DNA from 2 places in the Streptomyces kryoterrae genome. Region 2 is predicted to be linked to the other one. Evidence: predicted binding sites of a transcription regulator. Region 2 holds the regulator's gene; the other holds the start of a gene.

Region 1 (9,718 bases), 3.1 Mb from region 2:
CATCTGGGTGAGAAAAGATGGGTGAAACGGTTCACGGAGCGGGGTGCGCCGGGTGCCTATCTTCGGGTGATCGAGTCGGGCGCGATACAGGCGGGCGACCCGGTCGACATCGTGCACCGGCCCGATCACGACGTGACGGTCGCCCTGTACTTCCGGGCGCTGACCATCGAGCGGGCACTGCTGCCACGGCTGCTCACGGCCGGTGCGGCGCTGCATTCCGAGGCGGCGACGGCGGTTCGCGAGTATGTGAAGAAGCACGGCTGACGCGCTGGGGCGGCACGGCTGCTGACAAGGGACTACGCCGGGGCCCCGTGCGGGGGCTTCACGATCGGGAGGGAGCGTGCAGGAGGGCGGACGAGCGCGGTCGGGGTCACTAATCTTGCGCCATGACAACGGCTCTGATTACGGGATCGACCGCGGGAATCGGTGCCGCGTTCGCGCGGCGGCTGGCGGCCGACGGCCACAACCTCGTCCTGGTGGCGCGCGACGCCAAGCGGCTCGGCGAGCAGGCGACCGAACTGCACGACCGGCACGGCATCGAGGCGGAGGTGCTGAGCGCCGACCTCGCGACGGACGCCGGCATCGAGGCGGTGGCCGCTCGTCTCGGCGATCGCAAGAATCCCGTCGACCTGCTGGTGAACAACGCCGGCTTCGGCAACAAGGGCCGCTATCTCGACGTGTCGATGGCGGACGAGCTGAAAATGCTCAAGGTGCACTGCGAGGCGGTGCTGCGGCTGACCAGTGCGGCGGCCGAGGCCATGCGGGAGCGGGGGCGCGGGGGTGTCGTCAATGTGGCGTCCGTCGCCGCCTTCGTGCCGCGGGGTACGTACGGGGCGTCGAAGGCGTGGGTCGTGCAGTTCACCCAGGGGGCGGCGAAGGACCTGGCGGGGAGCGGGGTGCGGCTGATGGCGCTGGCTCCCGGTTTCGTGCGCACGGAGTTCCACGAGCGGGCCGGGATGGGGACCGACAACATCCCGAACTGGATGTGGCTGGACGCGGACAAGTTGGTGGCCGCGGCGCTCGCCGATCTGTCCCGGGGCAAGTCGCTGTCGATTCCGGATCCGCGTTACAAGGCGCTGATGGGAGTGGTGAAGGTGACGCCCAGGGCGCTGCTCGGCGGGATCTCGTCGAAGACGGGGCGGAAGTACGGGCCTCGGTGAGATCTGTACCGGTCTTGGTGGAGGAGGTGGTGCCGCGGCTCCGGTGGGAGTATGGAGAGAGGTACCGGACCCAGGGGGGCCGGAGGCGGCGCCATGACATTCGTACAGCTGATTGACTGCAGAACCAGTCGGTTCGACGAGATGAACCGGCTGATGGACTCCTGGGTGGAACAGACCAGGGGGAAGCGGAGCGCGACGCACACGCTGATGGGCAAGGATCTCTCGGACTCGTCGCACTTCGTCGAGATCGTGGAGTTCCCGTCGTACGAGGAGGCGATGCGGAACTCGAACCTTCCCGAGACCGACAGGATCTTCCGGGAGATGGTCGCCCTGTGCGACGAGATGCCGACGTTCACGGATCTGGACGTGGTGCGGGACGAGCAGTTGTGCGCGGACACCGCGCGGCGGTTCTTCGAGGTGATCGCCACCCATGGTGAACTGCCCCCGCTCAACGACCTGTTCGTGGAGAGCTACCACGACCACGACCCGTCCAACGAGCAGGATGTCGTCGGGCTGGACGCGGCCCGGCGCGAGATGCAGATGTGGCGCGAGGGCTTCGACTTCGCGTTCACCGTGCACGAGCAGATCGCCCAGGGTGACCGGGTCTGCACGCGGTGGACGTGGAACGGGACCCAGCGGGGCGATTTCCTCGGGATTCCCAACAGTGGCAGGAAGGCCTCGATGACCGGCGCGACCATCCACCGGTTCGACACGAACGGGAAGATCGCCGAGGGCTGGTGGGAGTACGACCGGCTGGGGCTGATGGGACAGCTCGGAGTGCTGGACTCGCTGGAGCAGTAGAGAGCAGCAGAGGGCAGAGCAGTTGGGGCGCGTGCGTACGGGGATCATCTGACCGCCCGCGAAGGGAGAAACCCCCCGTTCCAGCCAGGAACGGGGGGTTTCTTCGTGCCGCGTGAGCTGTTGGCTCAGTGGGAGTGGCCGTGACCGTGGCCACCGGCGGCCGACTCTTCCTCTTCCTTCTTCTCGACGACCAGGGTCTCGGTCGTGAGGAGGAGGGAGGCGATCGAGGCCGCGTTCTCCAGGGCGGAGCGGGTGACCTTGACCGGGTCGATGACGCCCTGCTTGACCAGGTCGCCGTACTCGCCGGTCGCGGCGTTGAAGCCCTGGCCCTTGTCGAGCTCGGCGACCTTGGCGGTGATGACGTAACCCTCCAGGCCGGCGTTCTCGGCGATCCAGCGCAGCGGCTCGACGGCGGCCTTGCGGACGACCGCGACACCCGTCGCCTCGTCGCCGGTCTTGCCGAGGTTGCCCTCGAGGATCTTCACGGCGTGGACGAGCGCGGAGCCACCACCGGAGACGATGCCCTCTTCGACCGCGGCGCGGGTCGCGGAGATGGCGTCCTCGAGACGGTGCTTCTTCTCCTTCAGCTCCACCTCGGTGGCGGCGCCGACCTTGATTACGCACACGCCGCCGGCCAGCTTCGCGAGGCGCTCCTGGAGCTTCTCGCGGTCCCAGTCGGAGTCGGTGTTCTCGATCTCGGCCTTGATCTGGTTGACCCGGCCGGCCACGGCACCCTTGTCGCCACCGCCGTCGACGATGACCGTGTCGTCCTTCGAGATGGTGACGCGGCGGGCGGTGCCCAGCACGTCGAGGCCGACCTGGTCGAGCTTGAGGCCGACCTCCTCGGCGATGACCTCGGCGCCGGTGAGCGCGGCCATGTCGCCGAGCATCGCCTTGCGGCGGTCACCGAAGCCGGGGGCCTTGACCGCGACCGCGTTGAAGGTGCCGCGGATCTTGTTCACGACCAGGGTCGACAGGGCCTCGCCCTCGACGTCCTCGGCGATGATCAGCAGCGGCTTGGAGGAGTTGGTCTGGATGACCTTCTCCAGCAGCGGCAGCAGGTCCTGGATGGAGCCGATCTTGCCCTGGTGGATCAGGATGTACGGGTCGTCGAGGACGGCCTCCATACGCTCCTGGTCGGACACCATGTACGGGGACAGGTAGCCCTTGTCGAAGGCCATGCCCTCGGTGAAGTCCAGCTCCAGGCCGAAGGTGTTGGACTCCTCGACGGTGATGACACCGTCCTTGCCGACCTTGTCCATCGCCTCGGCGATGAGCTCGCCGACCTGTGTGTCCTGCGCGGAGAGCGCGGCCACGGCGGCGATGTCGGACTTCTCCTCGATCGGGCGGGCGGTCGCGAGGAGTTCCTCGGACACAGCCTTGACCGCCGCGTCGATGCCCTTCTTCAGGGCGGCCGGGGAGGCGCCGGCGGCGACGTTCTTCAGGCCCTCGCGGACGAGCGCCTGGGCCAGCACGGTGGCGGTGGTCGTACCGTCACCCGCGATGTCGTTGGTCTTGGTCGCCACCTCCTTCACCAGCTGGGCGCCGAGGTTCTCGTACGGGTCGTCGAGCTCGACCTCGCGGGCGATGGTGACGCCGTCGTTGGTGATGGTGGGAGCGCCGAACTTCTTGTCGATGACGACGTTGCGGCCCTTGGGGCCGATCGTCACCTTGACAGTGTCGGCAAGCTTGTTGACGCCGCGCTCAAGGGCGCGACGGGCGTCCTCGTCGAACTTCAGGATCTTCGCCATAGGAGCGGTTCAGCCCTCTCGGAAAACTTGGGTGAACGAACCGCGCCCCCGGCACCCGGCTTGTTGAGAGTCGCGGGGGCCAGGGGCGCAGTTCACTGCAATGCTGTTAAAACCGGGTGAATTACTTCTCTACGATCGCGAGCACGTCGCGAGCCGAGAGGACGAGGTACTCCTCGCCGTTGTACTTCACCTCGGTGCCGCCGTACTTGCTGTACAGCACGATGTCGCCGGTCTTCACGTCGAGCGGAAGCCGCTCGCCGTTCTCGAAGCGGCCCGGGCCAACAGCCAGGACGACGCCCTCCTGGGGCTTCTCCTTGGCAGTGTCCGGAATGACCAGGCCAGAGGCCGTGGTCTGCTCAGCTTCGAGCGGCTGGACCACAATGCGGTCCTCGAGCGGCTTGATGGCAACCTTGGAGCTGGTGGTCGTCACGATCCGACCTCCCCCTTCGGAGATCTCACGGGGTTAACTGTCTGAGGTGGCGACCAGGTCGATCCGTCGTCGCGGGTGCCGGACCTGCCCGTCGCTATTGGCACTCTCCAGTGGGGAGTGCCAGACCTGAGACTATGACTGCGATTAGCACTCGGTCAAGCGGAGTGCCAATCGCGTCGTCGGTCGTGCGGGGTTTCCGGTGCTCGTGGGACGTGGCGAAGGGGGTCGAAGACAGGGTGGCGATGCGGCTGCGTCCGGGCGAGACCGAGGCCGTCGGCTGGCGCGTGGTGGCCGTGCCCGACGCCGTCCGGCAGCTGCGCGATGCGACGCCGGACGTCACCGGACGTCCCCGGGTGATCGCGATCGACGGCCGGGGCGGCGCCGGCAAGACGACCCTGGCCGAGCTGCTGCGCGGCGCGGCGCCCGGCTCCGCCGTCGTGCACACCGATGACATCGCCTGGAACCACGCCTGCTTCGACTGGGGCGCCGTGCTCGTCGAGAACGTCCTGCGCCCCCTGCACCGGGGTGAGGCGGTGGGCTTCCGCCCCGACGCCTGGATCCGGCACGACCGGCCCGGATCGATCACCGTCCCCGCCGGTGGCGACTTCGTCTGGGTCGAGGGCACGGGCATCATCCGCGAGGAGCTCGCCCCGTGGCTGGACGCCTCGGTGTGGATGCAGGGTGACCTCGACGAGCAGCAGCGCCTGTTGGCCGTCCGCGACGGTGATTCCCCCGAGCAGCGGGAGCACGTGGCGAACTGGCTGCTGGAGGAACTGCCGTTCATGCTGCGCGAACAGCCGTGGGCCCGGGCCACCATGATCGTCGCCGGCCCTCCGCAGACCGACCACGACCACGACCCGGGCACCGAGCTGGTCGTCGCCCCGCCGACCGGCCCCTGAGGCCACCTCTGGACCGGCTCGACCCCGGACGTCAGAGGTAGTCCTCCAGGCGGCCCACGCCGAGCCCCCTCTCCTGGACCTCGCGGAGCAGCCTCACCGTCCGCTCGACCAGGGGAGTGCCGTCCAGGTCGTCGTCCGGGCCCACCAGGAGGATGTCGCCCGCCCGGAGGCGCTCCCCCTCGGTCCACAGGACCACCGTCGAGACCCCGCAGTCCCCGGCCGCCCTCAGGGTGGTCGGGTCGTAGGTGCCGTAGGGCGGGCGGAAGAGGCGGGGGCGGAGGCCGAAGCGTTCCCGGAGTTTGTCCTGCTGGCCGCAGATCTCGGCGCGCTGGCCGGCGTACGGCAGGCCTCGTAGGGACTGGTGGTCCAGGGTGTGGTTCTGGATGTTCGCGCCGACCTCGCGCAGGCGGGCGAAGTGTGCGTAGCCCGGGCCCACGACGCTGTCCGTGAGGAACATGCTGACCGGGAGCCGCAGTTCGCGTACCAGGTCGACGAACCGGGGGTCGCGTTCGGCGCCGTCGTCGTAGGTGAGGAAGACGACCTTGTCGTGGGTCGGGACGCGGTCGACGACCGGGGGGAGGCCGGGGCCCGCCGCGTGGATCCGGGGGCGGGGCGACGGGGGCGGGGCCAGGGGCACGGGGGACGACAGGCCCCAGCGGCGGTACGCGTGTGCGTCGCCGGCCGGGGAGGACGTACGGGCGGCCTGCCGGGCCGCGTGGGCCGCCTTCCTGCCGAGCCGTTCGATGGGGTCCACGGACGGGGCGCAGCCGGCGACGGTCGCCGCCAGGAGCACGGCGGCGAGGGCGGCGGCGGCCAGCGGGCGCGCGGTCACAGGTAGTCCTCCAGGCGGGCCACCGCGTACCCCTTGGCGGTGACGAGCTTCATGAAGCGGCGGACCATGTCGGGCATCGTGCCCTTCCCCTCGCCCTTGCCGCGGAAGTGACTGAGGACGATGTCGCCGGGGTGGATGTCCCGGTCCCACTCGCGGTAGTCCCAGTGGTCGGCGAAGACCTCCTCGTTCCAGAGGGGTACGTGCTTCACGCCGCACGATTTCGCCGCGCGCAGGCTGTCCTCGTCGTAGTTGCCGTAGGGCGGGCGGAAGAGGGTCGGGCGGGTGCCGAACCGCTTTTTGATCACGTCCTGCATGCCGCAGATCTCGGTCTTCTGGCGTTCGTAGGAGAGGGCGGGCAGGTAACGGTGGCGGAGGGTGTGGTTGTTGAGTACGACGCCCAGGTCGCGCATCTTCCTGAAGTAGCCGTAGTCCTCCTTGACCAGGTAGTCGCTGAGGAAGGCGGTGTACGGGATCTTCAGGTCGCTCATCATCCGCAGGAACGCCGGGTCCTTCTCGGCGCCGTCGTCGATCGTGAGGAAGACGATTTTGTCGCGGGTCGGGATCGTGGTGAAGACGGGCGGCAGGCCGCGTTCCTCGTGGTCGTCCACCTCGAAGCCCTTGCGGGTGGTGAGCCTCGGTTTGCGGGCGGGGGGCGGGGGTGCGGTCAGCGGGGGCTCGGCCAGGCCCCAGCGCCTGGCCGTGGCCGCGCGGGCCGCGTAGGTGCGGCGCAGCTTCCGGGCGTACGCGTCGAGGGCGCGCGCCGGGGGTGCGTTCAGGCGCAGTTCCTGGCCGGGGGCAGGGCGGACGTTCTTCGGCGGGGCACCGTCTTTCGCGCCCCGTTCCGGGCCGCCTTCCGCGCAGCCGGAGGCGAGGGTGGCCACGGCGAGCGCGGCGATCCCAGCACGGAAAATAGACCCGTTTTTGTATTTTTGTCCTACTGATCGCATGGTGTCGGATCTTCCCAGGGCGGGACCGAGGAAGCTGGCCGACACCGCCACCGGAAGCACGCCGTCCACCGGCTGGCCCACAATGACCCGGTGAACGACCTCGCCGCACCCCTCTCCGCCTTCGCCGCCCTCCTCACCCCCGAGGGCCGCGCCCTCCTCGACGAGGTGCGCGGTACCGAGCCGGCCCGTGAACTGGCCGTCGCCACCCGGCTGCGCCGCGCGCACCCCGCCGAACTGGTCTCGGCGGCGCTGGGACAGGAACGGTTGCGGCAGCGGGCGGTGGCGAAGTTCGGTGCCGGGGACGCTGGGCGGATGTTCTTCACGCCGAACGGGGTCGAGCAGTCGACGCGGGCGAGCGTGGCCGCGTACCGGGCGGGCCGGTTCAGGGAGTTGGGCGTGACCTCCGTCGCCGACCTGTGCTGCGGGATCGGGGGCGATGCCCTCGCGCTCGCCCGGGCCGGGATCCGCGTCCTCGCCGTGGACCGGGATCCGCTCACGGCCGCCGTCGCGCGCGCGAACGTCGAGGCGCTGGGGATCGGGGATCTGGTGGAGGTGCGGGAGGCGGACGTCACCGACGTCGACACGTCCTCGTACGACGCCGTGTTCGTCGATCCGGGGCGGCGGGGCGGGCGCGGGAGGATCTTCGATCCCGAGGCGTACTCACCGCCCCTGTCGTGGGCCACGGGGGCGGCGCGGAAGGCTCCGCTGGCCGCGCTGAAGATCGCCCCCGGTGTGCCGCACGAGGCGATTCCCTCCGACGCGGGGGCCGAGTGGATCTCGGACGGCGGGGACGTGAAGGAAGCGGTGCTGTGGTTCGGGACCGAGCCGGGGGTCGTGCGGGCGACTCTGCTGCCGGGGCCGCGTGTTCTGGCCGGTCGGGGGCTGCCGGATCCTCAAGTACGTGCGGTGGGGCGGTACTTGTACGAGCCCGACGGCGCCGTCATCCGGGCGCATCTGGTGGCGGAGGTGGCCGAGGAGGTCGGTGGGGGGCTCCTCGACGAGACGATCGCCTATGTGACGGCGGATGAGCTGCGGGCCACGCCCTACGCCTCCGCGTACGAGATCACCGACCGACTGCCGTTCGGGGTCAAGAAGTTGAAGGCGTTGTTGCGGGAGCGGGGGGTCGGGGTGCTGACCGTGAAGAAGCGGGGGTCGGCCGTCGAGCCCGAGGAGCTCCGGAAGATGGTGAAGCCTCGGGGGCCCAACTCGGCGACGGTTTTTCTTACCCGGGTGGCGGGGGCGCCGGCGATGCTGATCGGCCACCCCGCGCGGTGAGCTCCGCCGGTTGGGCGGTTCGTCCACCGCGGGCCCGGTGAGGGCTTGCCACGCCCCTGAAAGCTCAGCCGCACTCCTGCGCTCTGGCTCGTAGCAGGTCCCGTTCGCGTGCGTTCTGGGTCAGGTCCGCTGCTCGCAGGAATTCGGCTCTGGCCTCCTTCGCGCGGCCGAGGCGCAGGAGCAGGTCGCCTCTCACGCTGGGGAGCAAGTGGTAGTCGCGCAGGGCCGGTTCGGTCATGAGGGTGTCGATGACGCGTAGGGCGGGGGCCGGGCCTTGCGCCATCGAGACGGCCACCGCTCGGTTCAACTCCACCACGGGGGACGGGGACCGGGCGGCGAGTGCCGCGTACAGCGCGGCGATGCGGGGCCAGTCCGTGTCGTCGTAGGAGTGGGCGTGGGCGTGGCAGGCGGCGATGGTGGCCTGGAGGGCGTACGGGCCCGGGCCTGACGTGGTTGTCGTGGCGCCGGCCGCTTCCGCTCGGGCCAGGGCCGTGAAGCCGCGGGCGATCAGCATGCGGTTCCAGCGGGAGCGGTTCTGGTCCTTGAGGAGTACCGGTTCGCCGTTCGGGCCGGTGCGGGCCGACGAACGGGACGCCTGGAGCTCCAACAGGGCTGTCAGCGCGTGCACTTCGGGTTCCTTGGGCATCAGGCCCGACAGCACACGGGCCAGCCGCAGGGCGTCCTCGCAGAGGGCGGGGCGCAGCAGGTCGTCGCCGGCTGTGGCGGCGTACCCCTCGTTGAAGATCAGGTAGATGACCTCCAGGACCGAGCCGAGACGGGCCTCGCGCTGTGGGCCGTACGGGACCTCGAAGGCGACGTTCTTCGTCGCGAGGGTCCGTTTGGCGCGGACGATGCGCTGGGCGACGGTGGCCTCGGGGACCAGGAAGGCGCGGGCGATCTCGGGGGTGGTGAGGCCGCCGAGGAGGCGGAGGGTGAGGGCGATGCGGGCCTCGGCGGACAGCACCGGGTGGCAGGCGGTGAAGACGAGGCGGAGCAGGTCGTCGTCGATGTCGTCGGGGGCGGACGGCTCGACCGGCGGGGCGGTCGTCTCCAGGGTCCGGCCGATCTCCGCCAGCTTGCCGGCGTACGTCTCGCGGCGGCGGACCAGGTCGATGGCGCGGTGCTTGGCGGTGGCCATGAGCCAGGCGCCCGGGTTGTCGGGGACGCCGTCGCGGGGCCACTGTTCGAGGGCCGCGACCAGGGCGTCCTGGGCCAGTTCCTCGGCGATGCCTATGTCCCGGACGGTGCGCGTGACGGCCGCGATGATGCGGGGGAATTCGAGGCGGAAGACCGTCTCGACTGATCGCTCGGTCGCGGAGTCGGAGTCGGAGGTGGGCTGCTGGGTCACAGCCCACCATCAGACACCGTCGGCGGCGATCGGCCAAGGAGGCTGGGAGAGCGGGGGTGACGAGCGGTTCGCTCAGCCCTCCGCGATCTCCCGCACCTCACAGGTGACCGTCCAGTGCTCCTCGTGCACCTTCAGGAAGCGCTTGGTCCACTCCAGGGCCTCGGCCCTGTCCTTGCACTGCATGATCGCGTAGCCGCCGACGACCTCCTTGGACTCGGTGAAGGGGCCGTCGGTGACCGAGATCCTTCCGTCCTGCCAGTGCACGCGGGTGCCCT
Region 2 (9,718 bases):
CGGTAGCGGTCGAGGACGCCGTTCCAGTCGGTGCCGCCCATGTCCGCACGCCAGAAGTTGTCGCGCATGATGCGACCGTTCTCGTCGTACATCTGCCGCCACTCGACGGCCGGGTCGACGCTCTGCCGTACGCGCGACAGGTCGACGGTGATGTTCGTGTCGCTCTCGTCGTCGTTCGAGGCGCGCCGGTCGCTGGGTACGACCTTCAGCTTGCCGTCGGTCCACAGCAGGACGCGTTTGCCGTCGCCGCTGACGGCGAAGTGGTCGGCGTCCCCGGCGAGGTGCTCGATGCGATTCTGGGCGAGGTCGTACCGCTCCAGCTCGGTCTTCGGGTCGGGGTCGTCCGGGGTGGCCCGGGAGGTGCCGAGGACTCCGCGCACCGGGTGGCGCAGCCACAGGACGCCGTCCTTGGCGGCGCGCAGGTTGGAGTAGCGGGCGGCCTCGACCGGGAACGGCACGATGCGGTCGGCGAGCCCGTCGAGGTCGATACGGGTGACCGGGGCGCCCTCGCTGTCCGGGGTCTCGTCCTTGTCCGGCGCCTCGAAGGGCCGCCCGTGCCGCTGCGGCCCGAAGGGCGAGGGCGTGGTCGCGGCGAGCGGGATGAGGTGCGGGCGCGAACCGCCGACAAAGGCCAGGTCGAACACGTGCTCGTCGTAGACGGGGTCGAAGGACCGCGCCGACAGGAACACCAGGTGCTTGCCGTCGACGGTGAACGCGGGCGAGTAGTCCCGGAACCGGAGCGGAGTCGCCTCGGTCACCGACAGATCAGTGGTGTTGGCGAGCTTGAGCTGACGCAGTGGATTCGGCCCCGGATGCGACCAGGCGAGCCAGGCCGAGTCGGGCGAGAAGACGAGTCCCGACACATCACCGTCGCCGCTGCGGTCGACCTCGCGCACCTCCCCCGACTCGCGCTCGACGAGCAGGACGCGCCCGTCGTGGGAGGCGACGGCTGCCCGGCTGCCGTCGGGCGCCATGGCGAGGCCGAGAACGCGCCCGAGCTGTCCGGCGGCGAGCCGGCGTGGAGTGGTCCCCGGTGCGACACCGGTCGCGGGGGCGAACTCCAGCGCGTCGTCGCCCTCCGCGTCCGTCACCCACACGGCCCACTCCTCGCCGTCCACGCGGAAGGCGCGGGGCAGCCGGGCCCGTACGCCGTGCCCGGAGGCGAGGACACGGGCGGGACCGGACCGGTGGGTGACCCAGTGCACGGCCCCGCGCACCCCGATGGCGCTGCCACGCCCGGTGTGGTCGGGGGCGCCGGACCCGAACCACCGGGAGGCGCTGACGGGATGGGGCTGGAGGTCGGCGCGCTGCCCGCCGAGCCGGATGTCGAGCCGGCGCGGCTCGGCCCCGTCCAGGTCGTCGAGGAGCCACAGTTCACCGGCGGAGGAGTAGACGACACGGCTGCCGTCGCTCGCGGCGTGCCGGGCGTAGAAGCTGTCGATCGGAGTGTGCCGCCGCAGGTCGGACCCGTCGGCCAGGGACGAGTACAGCGCCCCGACGCCTTCGTGATCGGAGAGGAAGGCGATGCGTTCCCCGACCCACACCGGGTATTCGAGGTTCCCGTCGAGGTCGGCATGCAGCCGTACGAACTCGCCGGCGCCTTCCCCGTCGCGGACGTCCCGGTCGATCCACAACTTCCCTGCCGTACCGCCCCGGTACCGCTTCCACCAGGCGGCCTCGCGCCCCATCGGAGCGGAGAGGAGAACGGTCGCCGGACCGTGTGCGACATCGCCGACGGGCCCGTACGGCAGGACAGCCGCCGGACCGCCGTCGAGAGGCACGGCCCGGGCCCAGGAGCGGCGCAGGCTGGCCTGCCCCTGGGTGCTGATGGCGAGGACCCGTCCGTCCGGGGTCCAGCCGCGCACCTGGGTCCTCGAACTGCCCCAGTAGGTGAGCCGGTTGGTGGACCCGCCGTCGATCGGGGCGACATACACCTCGGGTGCGCCGTCGCGGGTGGAGGTCCAGGCGAGGCGGGTGCCGTCCGGGGAGATACGGGGATGGTTCACCGGTACGTTGTCCGCGCTGACGCGCCAGGCCCGGCCGCCGTCGAGCGGGGCGACCCAGACGTCGTCCTCGGCGGTGAAGGCGACCAGGTCGCCGTGCAGATGCGGAAACCGGAGATACGCAGGCGAAGAGGGCTGAGTCACCCGATCACCCTAGGCAACGAGCCCGCCCCCGGACAGGGGTTTGGATCACTTCATCCACAACCCGCCAAGGCCCCGACGCTCTGTTCACCCGCTCATTTGCCCTCGACGGGCAGGCAGTTCGGGGTCTCCTGGCACCAGATGGTCCTCGTCACGGTGACGGTCACGGTCGGCGCGGGCTGTCCGTTGTCCGGCGGCTGCCAGGTGGCCGGCGTGGTGCGGGTCGGGGTGGCGGGCACGTCACAGTTGCCGAGGCCGCTGACGCGGAGCCACTGCCTTCCGTCGATCCTGACGGTGAGGTTCCCGCGTACGCACCTGCCGTTGACCGCGCGCGTCACCTTGCCGGCGACGGTGATGGCCTTGCCGTCCGTGGTCTTGCCCTGGCAGTCGACGTCGGCGTAGGTGTTCTCGCTCGGCGAGGGCGAACTCCCGGACGCGGAGGCCGTGTTGCCGTTGTTGACCGAGGCCGTGCAGGTGAGCCACTGGACGCCGACGTTCCGCCGCTCCAGCTCCTTCGTCATCGTCTGGTCGGTGGTGTAGGCCACGGTGGTCGAACCGAGCCCACCGGGATCACAGGCGACGACACCACCCGCGACGGCCACCACGAGTCCGGCCACCGCGACCGCCCTGCGGCGCCCGCGCGGCCCAAGCCGAATCCACCTCGAAGCCACCATGGAAGGGCAGCCTGCCACCGTCCCGCCCCACGCGGAAGGGCGTATACGGACATGCGCGCAAGCAACTTCGCGAAGGATCGCCGGAGGCCGAACTGCCGTACGGGGAAACGAGATCAGGACCAGCGACCGGTACGGCCGAGCAGCAGGGCCGTCGCCGCGGTACCGGCGGTGGAGGTACGCAGCACACTGGCCCCGAGCCGGTACGCCTTCGCCCCCGCCTCCTCGAAGAGGACCAACTCCTCGGGGGAGACGCCTCCTTCGGGTCCGACGACCAGCACGATCTCGCCGGCGGAAGGGAGTTGGGCGGTGGCGAGCGCGGCACTGCCGTACTCGCGGTCCTCGTGCAGTACGGCGGCGAAGTCGGCCCTGGCGAGCAGCGCGGCGACCTGCTTGCTCGACGCGGCGTCCGCGACCTCCGGGAAGCGCACCCGGCGGGACTGCTTGCCGGCTTCACGGGCGGTGGCCCGCCACTTGGCGAGCGCCTTCAGCCCACGCTCCCCCCGCCACTGCGTGACGCATCGTGAGGCGGCCCAGGGAACGATGGCGTCGACACCGGTCTCGGTCATCGTCTCGACGGCCAACTCACCCCGGTCGCCCTTGGGAAGAGCCTGGACGACGGTGATACGAGGAGACTCCTGCGCTTCCTCGACCACCACCCCGAGTCGCAGAACCAGCTGGTCCTTGCCCTCGGCGGCGACGACCTCGCCCTCCGCCCAGCGCCCGGCCCCGTCGGTGAGGACGACGGTCTCACCGGCCCGCATCCGCTTCACGGAGACGGCATGGCGCCCCTCGGGGCCGTCCAGGACGAACTGCCGGACGTCAGGGAGCTGCTCGACGACGAACACGGGCGCGGTCACGAGCTCGCACCCCCGTCCGACAACGCGGCCCGCGCGGCGGCGATTTCATCGGCCAGCACACGCACCAGCTCCCCCGCCGGAAGCTCACGGACCATCCGGTGCCCCTGCCCCGCCCACAGCGCCATGCCCTGCGCGTCGCCGGATGCGGCGGCCTTCTTGCGGAGCGGCGAGGTGAGGTGGTGGACCTCGGGGTAGGCGGCGGGGGCGTACGGGCCGTGCTCGCGCAGGAAACGGTTCACCAGCCCCCGGGCGGGCCGGCCGGAGAAGGCGCGCGTCAGCTCGGTACGGACGAAGAGGGGGTTGGTCAGCGCCTGCTTGTGCAGGGCGTGAGCGCCGGACTCCGGGGTGGCGAGGAAGGCGGTGCCGAGCTGGGCGGCGCTCGCGCCGGCGGCGAGGACGGCGGCGATCTGGCTGCCGCGCATGAGCCCGCCGGCGGCGACGAGGGGGAGATCGACGGTCTCGCGGACCTGGGCGATGAGGGAGAGCAGCCCGATGGCGGAGCCGTCCGCCTCCGGGTTGTCACGATGGGTGCCCTGGTGGCCGCCGGCCTCGACGCCCTGCACGATCACCGCGTCGGCCCCGGCCCGCTGTACGGCGAGGGCCTCCTCGGCGGTGGTCGCGGTGACCAGGGTGAGGGTGCCGGCACGGCGGAGGGAGTCCAGTACGTCGCCGCTGGGCACCCCGAAGTGGAAGGAGACGGCCGGGACCGGGTTGTCGAGGAGTACGGCGAGCTTGGCGTCGTAGCCGTCGTCGCGTCCGCTGTCCGGGTCGCCGAGCTCGGTGTCGTACCAGGTGGCCTCGCCGGCGAGCTGATGGGCGTAGACCTCGACGGCGGCGGGGTCGGCGATCTCGGGCTGCGGCATGAAGAGGTTCACGCCGAACGGCCGCCCGGTGAGCCCGCGCAGCTGCTTGATCTCCTGGTACATCCCGTCCGCGGTCTTGTACCCGGCGGCGAGGAACCCGAGCCCGCCCGCTTCGGCGACGGCACCGGCGAGCTGCGGGACGGAGACGCCGCCCGCCATGGGGGCCTGCACGATCGGGTGAGGGAAGAGATCGGTCAGTGCGGAGGACGACATGACGGCATGTTGTCACGTCCCCACCACAAGTCCGAATCAGGCCCCTTCAGCGCGAAAGGGGGGTCTGGGGGCGCGGCCCCCAGAGCCCGCCCCCTGCCTCAGCGCCCGTTGAACGCGTCCTTCAACCGCGAGAACAACCCCTGCTGCCCAGGCTGGAACTGCCCCATGGGCCGCTCCTCACCCCGCAGCTTCGCCAGCTCCCGCAGCAACCGCTCCTGCTCGGGATCAAGCTTCGAAGGAGTCATGACCTCGACATGCACCAGGAGATCACCACGCCCACCGCCCCGGAGATGCGTGACTCCCCGCCCGTGCAGCGGAATCGACTGCCCGGACTGCGTGCCCGGACGGATGTCGACCTCCTCCAGTCCGTCGAGCGTCTCCAGCGGCACCTTCGTACCCAGCGACGCCGCCGTCATCGGAAGGGTCACCGTGCAGTGCAGGTCGTCCCCGCGCCGCTGGAACTGCGAGTGCGGCAGCTCATGGATCTCGACGTACAGGTCACCGGCGGGACCACCACCGGGCCCCACCTCACCCTCACCGGCGAGCTGGATCCTCGTACCGTTGTCGACCCCCGCGGGAATCTTCACGGTGAGCGTCCGACGCGACCGCACCCGCCCGTCACCCGCGCACTCGGGGCACGGCGTCGGAACGACGGTCCCGAACCCCTGGCACTGCGGGCAGGGACGGGACGTCATGACCTGCCCGAGGAAGGACCGCGTCACCTGGGACACCTCACCCCGCCCGCGACACATGTCGCAGGTCTGGGCCGAGGTCCCCGGCGCCGCACCCTCACCGCTACAGGTGCCGCACACCACGGCCGTGTCGACCTGGATGTCCTTGGTCGTCCCGAAGGCGGCCTCGTCGAGCTCGATATCGAGCCGGATCATCGCGTCCTGGCCGCGCCGCGTACGCGACCTCGGCCCCCGCTGGGACGCCGTTCCGAAGAACGCGTCCATGATGTCCGAGAAGTTCCCGAAGCCACCGGCGCCGAAGCCACCCGCGGCGCCGCCCGCCTGCGAGAGGGGGTCACCGCCGAGGTCGTAGACCTGCTTCTTCTGCGGGTCCGACAACACCTCGTACGCGGCGTTGATCTCCTTGAACCGCTCCTGCGTCTTCGGATCGGGGTTGACGTCCGGGTGCAGCTCGCGGGCGAGCCTCCTGAACGCCTTCTTGATCTCGTCCTGGGACGCGTCGCGGCGCACGCCGAGTACGGCGTAGTAGTCCGTGGCCACTTAGGACTCCGCCAGGATCTGTCCGACGTACCGTGCCACTGCGCGTACCGCTCCCATCGTTCCCGGGTAGTCCATGCGGGTCGGTCCGACCACGCCGAGCTTGGCTACTGCCTCGCCGCCCGAACCGTAGCCGACCGACACGACGGACGTTGAGTTGAGTCCCTCGTATTTGTTCTCGTGACCGATTCGTACGGTCATGCTCGAATCCCCGGCCTCACCAAGGAGTTTGAGAAGTACGACCTGTTCCTCCAGAGCTTCGAGTACCGGCCGGATAGTGAGGGGAAAGTCATGTCCGAAGCGGGTCAGATTGGCGGTTCCACCGATCATCAGCCGCTCCTCGGACTCCTCGACGAGCGTCTCCAGGAGGGTGGAGAGCACCGTCGCGACCACTCCCCGGTCCTCCGCCTCGAAGGCGTCAGGGAGGTCCTGCACAAGCTGCGGCACGTCCGCGAAACGACGGCCCGCCACCCGGCTGTTCAGCCGCGCGCGTAGATCCGCCAGAGACGTCTCCCCGAAAGGCGCAGGGCAGTCGATCATCCGCTGCTCCACGCGGCCGGTGTCCGTGATCAGCACGAGCATCACGCGCGCGGGAGCGAGCGAGAGCAGCTCCACGTGCCGCACGGTGGACCGGGTGAGCGACGGATACTGCACGACGGCGACCTGCCGCGTCAGCTGGGCGAGCAGTCGCACCGTCCGCCCCACGACGTCGTCGAGGTCGACAGCGCCGTCCAGGAAGTTCTGGATGGCACGCCGCTCGGGCGCCGTCATCGGCTTGACGCCGGCGAGCCTGTCGACGAAGAGCCGGTAGCCCTTCTCGGTCGGGATGCGCCCGGCGCTGGTGTGGGGCTGGGCGATGAAGCCCTCGTCCTCCAGGGCCGCCATGTCGTTGCGGACGGTCGCCGGCGAGACCCCGAGGTTGTGCCGCTCGGTGAGTGCCTTGGACCCGACCGGCTCCTCGGTGCCGACATAGTCCTGGACGATCGCGCGCAGCACTTCGAGCCTGCGTTCACTGAGCATCGCGCACACCTCCAGCTGCTGTCGTCCCCTGTCGCGCCTACCCGCCGCCCGGTCTCCCACCCGGGCCGTCATCGGCTCTTCGACTCTCCATTGGCCTTCCCTGGCACTCTTCGCGTGCGAGTGCCAGAGTTCCCCGGCCCAGTGTACGGCTGTCGGGTACGCCCCCGGCAAGGGCGGCCCGCACCGACCTGCCGACGTGTACCGACCTGTCCTGCGATGTCGTGTCCGGCTAGCGTCGCCGCATGAAGGTGACTTGGGAAGAGCCGAGGTGGGCCGACCTGGGCTGGGAGCGTCTGGCGGCCGGGGTCGGCCGGTGCCAGCTGCCGGTCTGGGACTGCACGGTGGGGCTGGTGACCGGCCCGGGCGGCGCCCTGCTGATCGACGCGGGATCGAGCCTCGCGGAGGGCGCGAGACTGCGCCTGGAGGCCCAGGAACTCGCCGGCCGCCGTGTGGACTTTGTCGCACTCACACACCCCCACTTCGATCACGTTTTCGGGGCGGCGGTGTTCGCGGGTGCGCATGTGTTCGCGGCGCTGGGCCCGAACGACGCATTCGGGGAGGTGGGGCGCGCGGCGTTGTGCGCGGATGCCGTACGCAACGGTCTGGACGTCCGTGCGGCGGAGGAGGCGGCGGACACCCTGGTGGTTCCGCATCAGCAGGTCCGGGGGAGTCTCACCGCCCAGCTGCACGACGGCCCGGAAGTCGTCCTGAGTGCCGTCGGCCCCGGCCACACCCGCAGCGACCTCGTGGCCGTCGTGCCGGGCGACCCGACCGTCGTCTTCTGCGGCGACCTGGTCGAGGAGTCGGGCGAACCCCAGGCGGGCCCCGACGCCGTACCGTCGCACTGGCCGACGGCCCTCGACCGCCTCCTCTCCCTGGGCGGCGAGGACGCCGTGTACGTACCCGGCCACGGCGCGGTGGTGGACGCGGCGTTCGTACGGGCCCAACGGGACGCCCTGGCAAGCCGTTTCGGCGTGTCGCGGGAGCCGGTGTCCTGACCGTACGGCCGCTTCTCCTATCGTCATCCGAATGCGCCAGTACTCTCCGGACCTGACCCCGCCGTGGAAGAAGCCCAAGCCCGTACCGCAGGTCCCGGCGGACCCGGGCCTGGTGGTCGAGGAGCCGGGTACGGGCTTCTGCGGCGCGGTGATCCGCTGCGAGGCGGGCACGGTCACTCTGGAGGACCGCTTCGGCAAACACCGTGTGTTCCCGCTGGAGCCGGGCGGCTTCCTGCTGGAGGGCAAGGTGGTGACCCTCGTACGCCCGTCCCCGTCGTCCTCATCGTCATCGCCCTCGGTAGGCCGGTCCCGTACGGCTTCCGGGTCGGTGGCGGTGCCCGGTGCCCGGGCGCGGGTGGCCCGGGCGGGGCGGATCTATGTCGAGGGGCGTCATGACGCCGAGCTGGTCGAGAAGGTGTGGGGGGACGACCTGCGGGTCGAGGGCGTGGTCGTGGAGTACCTGGAGGGCATCGACGACCTGCCCGCGATCGTGACCGAGTTCGCCCCGGGCCCGGACGCCCGCCTGGGCATCCTGGTGGACCATCTGGTGCCGGGCACGAAGGAGTTCCGGATCGCGCGGTCGGTGACGAGCGAACACGCGCTGGTGGTCGGGCATCCGTACATCGACGTGTGGGAGGCGGTGAAGCCGGCGTCACTGGGCATCCCGGGCTGGCCCCGGATCCCGCACGGACAGGACTGGAAGACGGGGGTGTGCAGGGAGCTGGGGTGGCCGGAGAACACGGGGGCGGTGTGGCGGGCGATCCTGGCGCGGGTGGGTTCGTACCGGGACCTGGAATCGGAGCTGCTGGGCCGCGTGGAGGAACTGATCGACTTCGTGACCGCACCACCCCCCAGCCCGTCCGGCGTTTGAGGACGAGGCCCCTTCAGGGCCGGAAGCCGGGGTCTGGGGGCGCGGCCCCCAGGAACGGGACGGGACGGGTAAGGGCGGCGGGGGCGAGAAACCGCCCCCTCAGTCCACCAGGTCCCGCACCACCGCGTCCGCCAACAACCGCCCCCGCAAAGTCAACACCGCCCGCCCCTCCCGGTAGGGCCCCGCCTCCAACAGCCCCTCCGCCAACGCCCGCCCCGCAGCCACCAGCCCAGCGGAGCGCAACAGCGCCAACGGCACCCCCTCCCGCAGCCTCAGCTCCAGCAGAACCCGCTCCACCCGCCGGTCCTCCTCCGCCAGCACCTCACGCCCCGCCCCCGGCGACCGCCCCGCCGCCAGCGCCCCGGCGTACGCCCCCGGATGCTTCACGTTCCACCACCGCACGCCCCCCACATGGCTGTGCGCCCCGGGCCCCGCGCCCCACCAGTCGGCACCGCGCCAGTACAGCTCGTTGTGGAGGCAGCGGGCAGCCACCGAAGTCGCCCAGTTCGACACCTCGTACCACTGGTAACCCGCCGCGCCGAGCACCTCGTCCGCGATCAGATACCGGTCCGCGTGCACGTCGTCGTCGGTCATCGGCACCTCGCCCCGGCGGATTCGCCGGGCCAGCTGCGTACCCTCCTCCACGATCAACGCATAAGCACTCACGTGATCCGGCCCCGCCCCGAGCACCGCCTCCAGCGAGGCCCGCCAGTCGTCGTCTGACTCCCCCGGGGTGCCGTAGATCAGATCGAGGTTCACATGTTCGAACCCCACGGCCCGCGCCTCCGCGACACACGCCTCAGGACGCCCCGGCGTGTGCGTACGGTCAAGCACCTTCAGCACGTGCTG

Evidence for each region. Region 2 encodes HrcA, which represses chaperone genes, less so after heat shock. Its sites were predicted from a motif close to TTNGCACTCNGNNNNNCNGAGTGCNAA; they were not measured.
Region 1: the regulator HrcA is predicted to act here: its motif matches at 4,287-4,313, upstream of groES (co-chaperone GroES).

What each region holds. Positions count from the first base shown of each region.
Region 1 is NZ_CM133358.1:3,891,688-3,901,405, forward strand. Features, by position in the region: gene ACW4TU_RS16495 (MOSC domain-containing protein) at 1-264, shown strand, start outside; gene ACW4TU_RS16500 (SDR family NAD(P)-dependent oxidoreductase) at 387-1,160, shown strand; gene ACW4TU_RS16505 (ester cyclase) at 1,254-1,961, shown strand; gene groL (chaperonin GroEL) at 2,087-3,712, opposite strand; gene groES (co-chaperone GroES) at 3,834-4,142, opposite strand; gene ACW4TU_RS16520 (hypothetical protein) at 4,355-5,041, shown strand; gene ACW4TU_RS16525 (polysaccharide deacetylase family protein) at 5,073-5,873, opposite strand; gene ACW4TU_RS16530 (polysaccharide deacetylase family protein) at 5,870-6,820, opposite strand; gene ACW4TU_RS16535 (class I SAM-dependent methyltransferase) at 6,911-8,095, shown strand; gene ACW4TU_RS16540 (RNA polymerase sigma factor) at 8,160-9,443, opposite strand; gene ACW4TU_RS16545 (YciI family protein) at 9,516-9,718, opposite strand, start outside.
Region 2 is NZ_CM133358.1:6,976,836-6,986,553, reverse strand. Features, by position in the region: gene ACW4TU_RS31080 (S41 family peptidase) at 1-2,147, opposite strand, end outside; gene ACW4TU_RS31075 (hypothetical protein) at 2,240-2,818, opposite strand; gene ACW4TU_RS31070 (16S rRNA (uracil(1498)-N(3))-methyltransferase) at 2,932-3,675, opposite strand; gene ACW4TU_RS31065 (nitronate monooxygenase) at 3,672-4,751, opposite strand; gene dnaJ (molecular chaperone DnaJ) at 4,850-5,983, opposite strand; gene hrcA (heat-inducible transcriptional repressor HrcA) at 5,984-7,000, opposite strand; gene ACW4TU_RS31050 (MBL fold metallo-hydrolase) at 7,243-7,998, shown strand; gene ACW4TU_RS31045 (DUF3097 domain-containing protein) at 8,030-8,869, shown strand; gene hemW (radical SAM family heme chaperone HemW) at 8,969-9,718, opposite strand, start outside.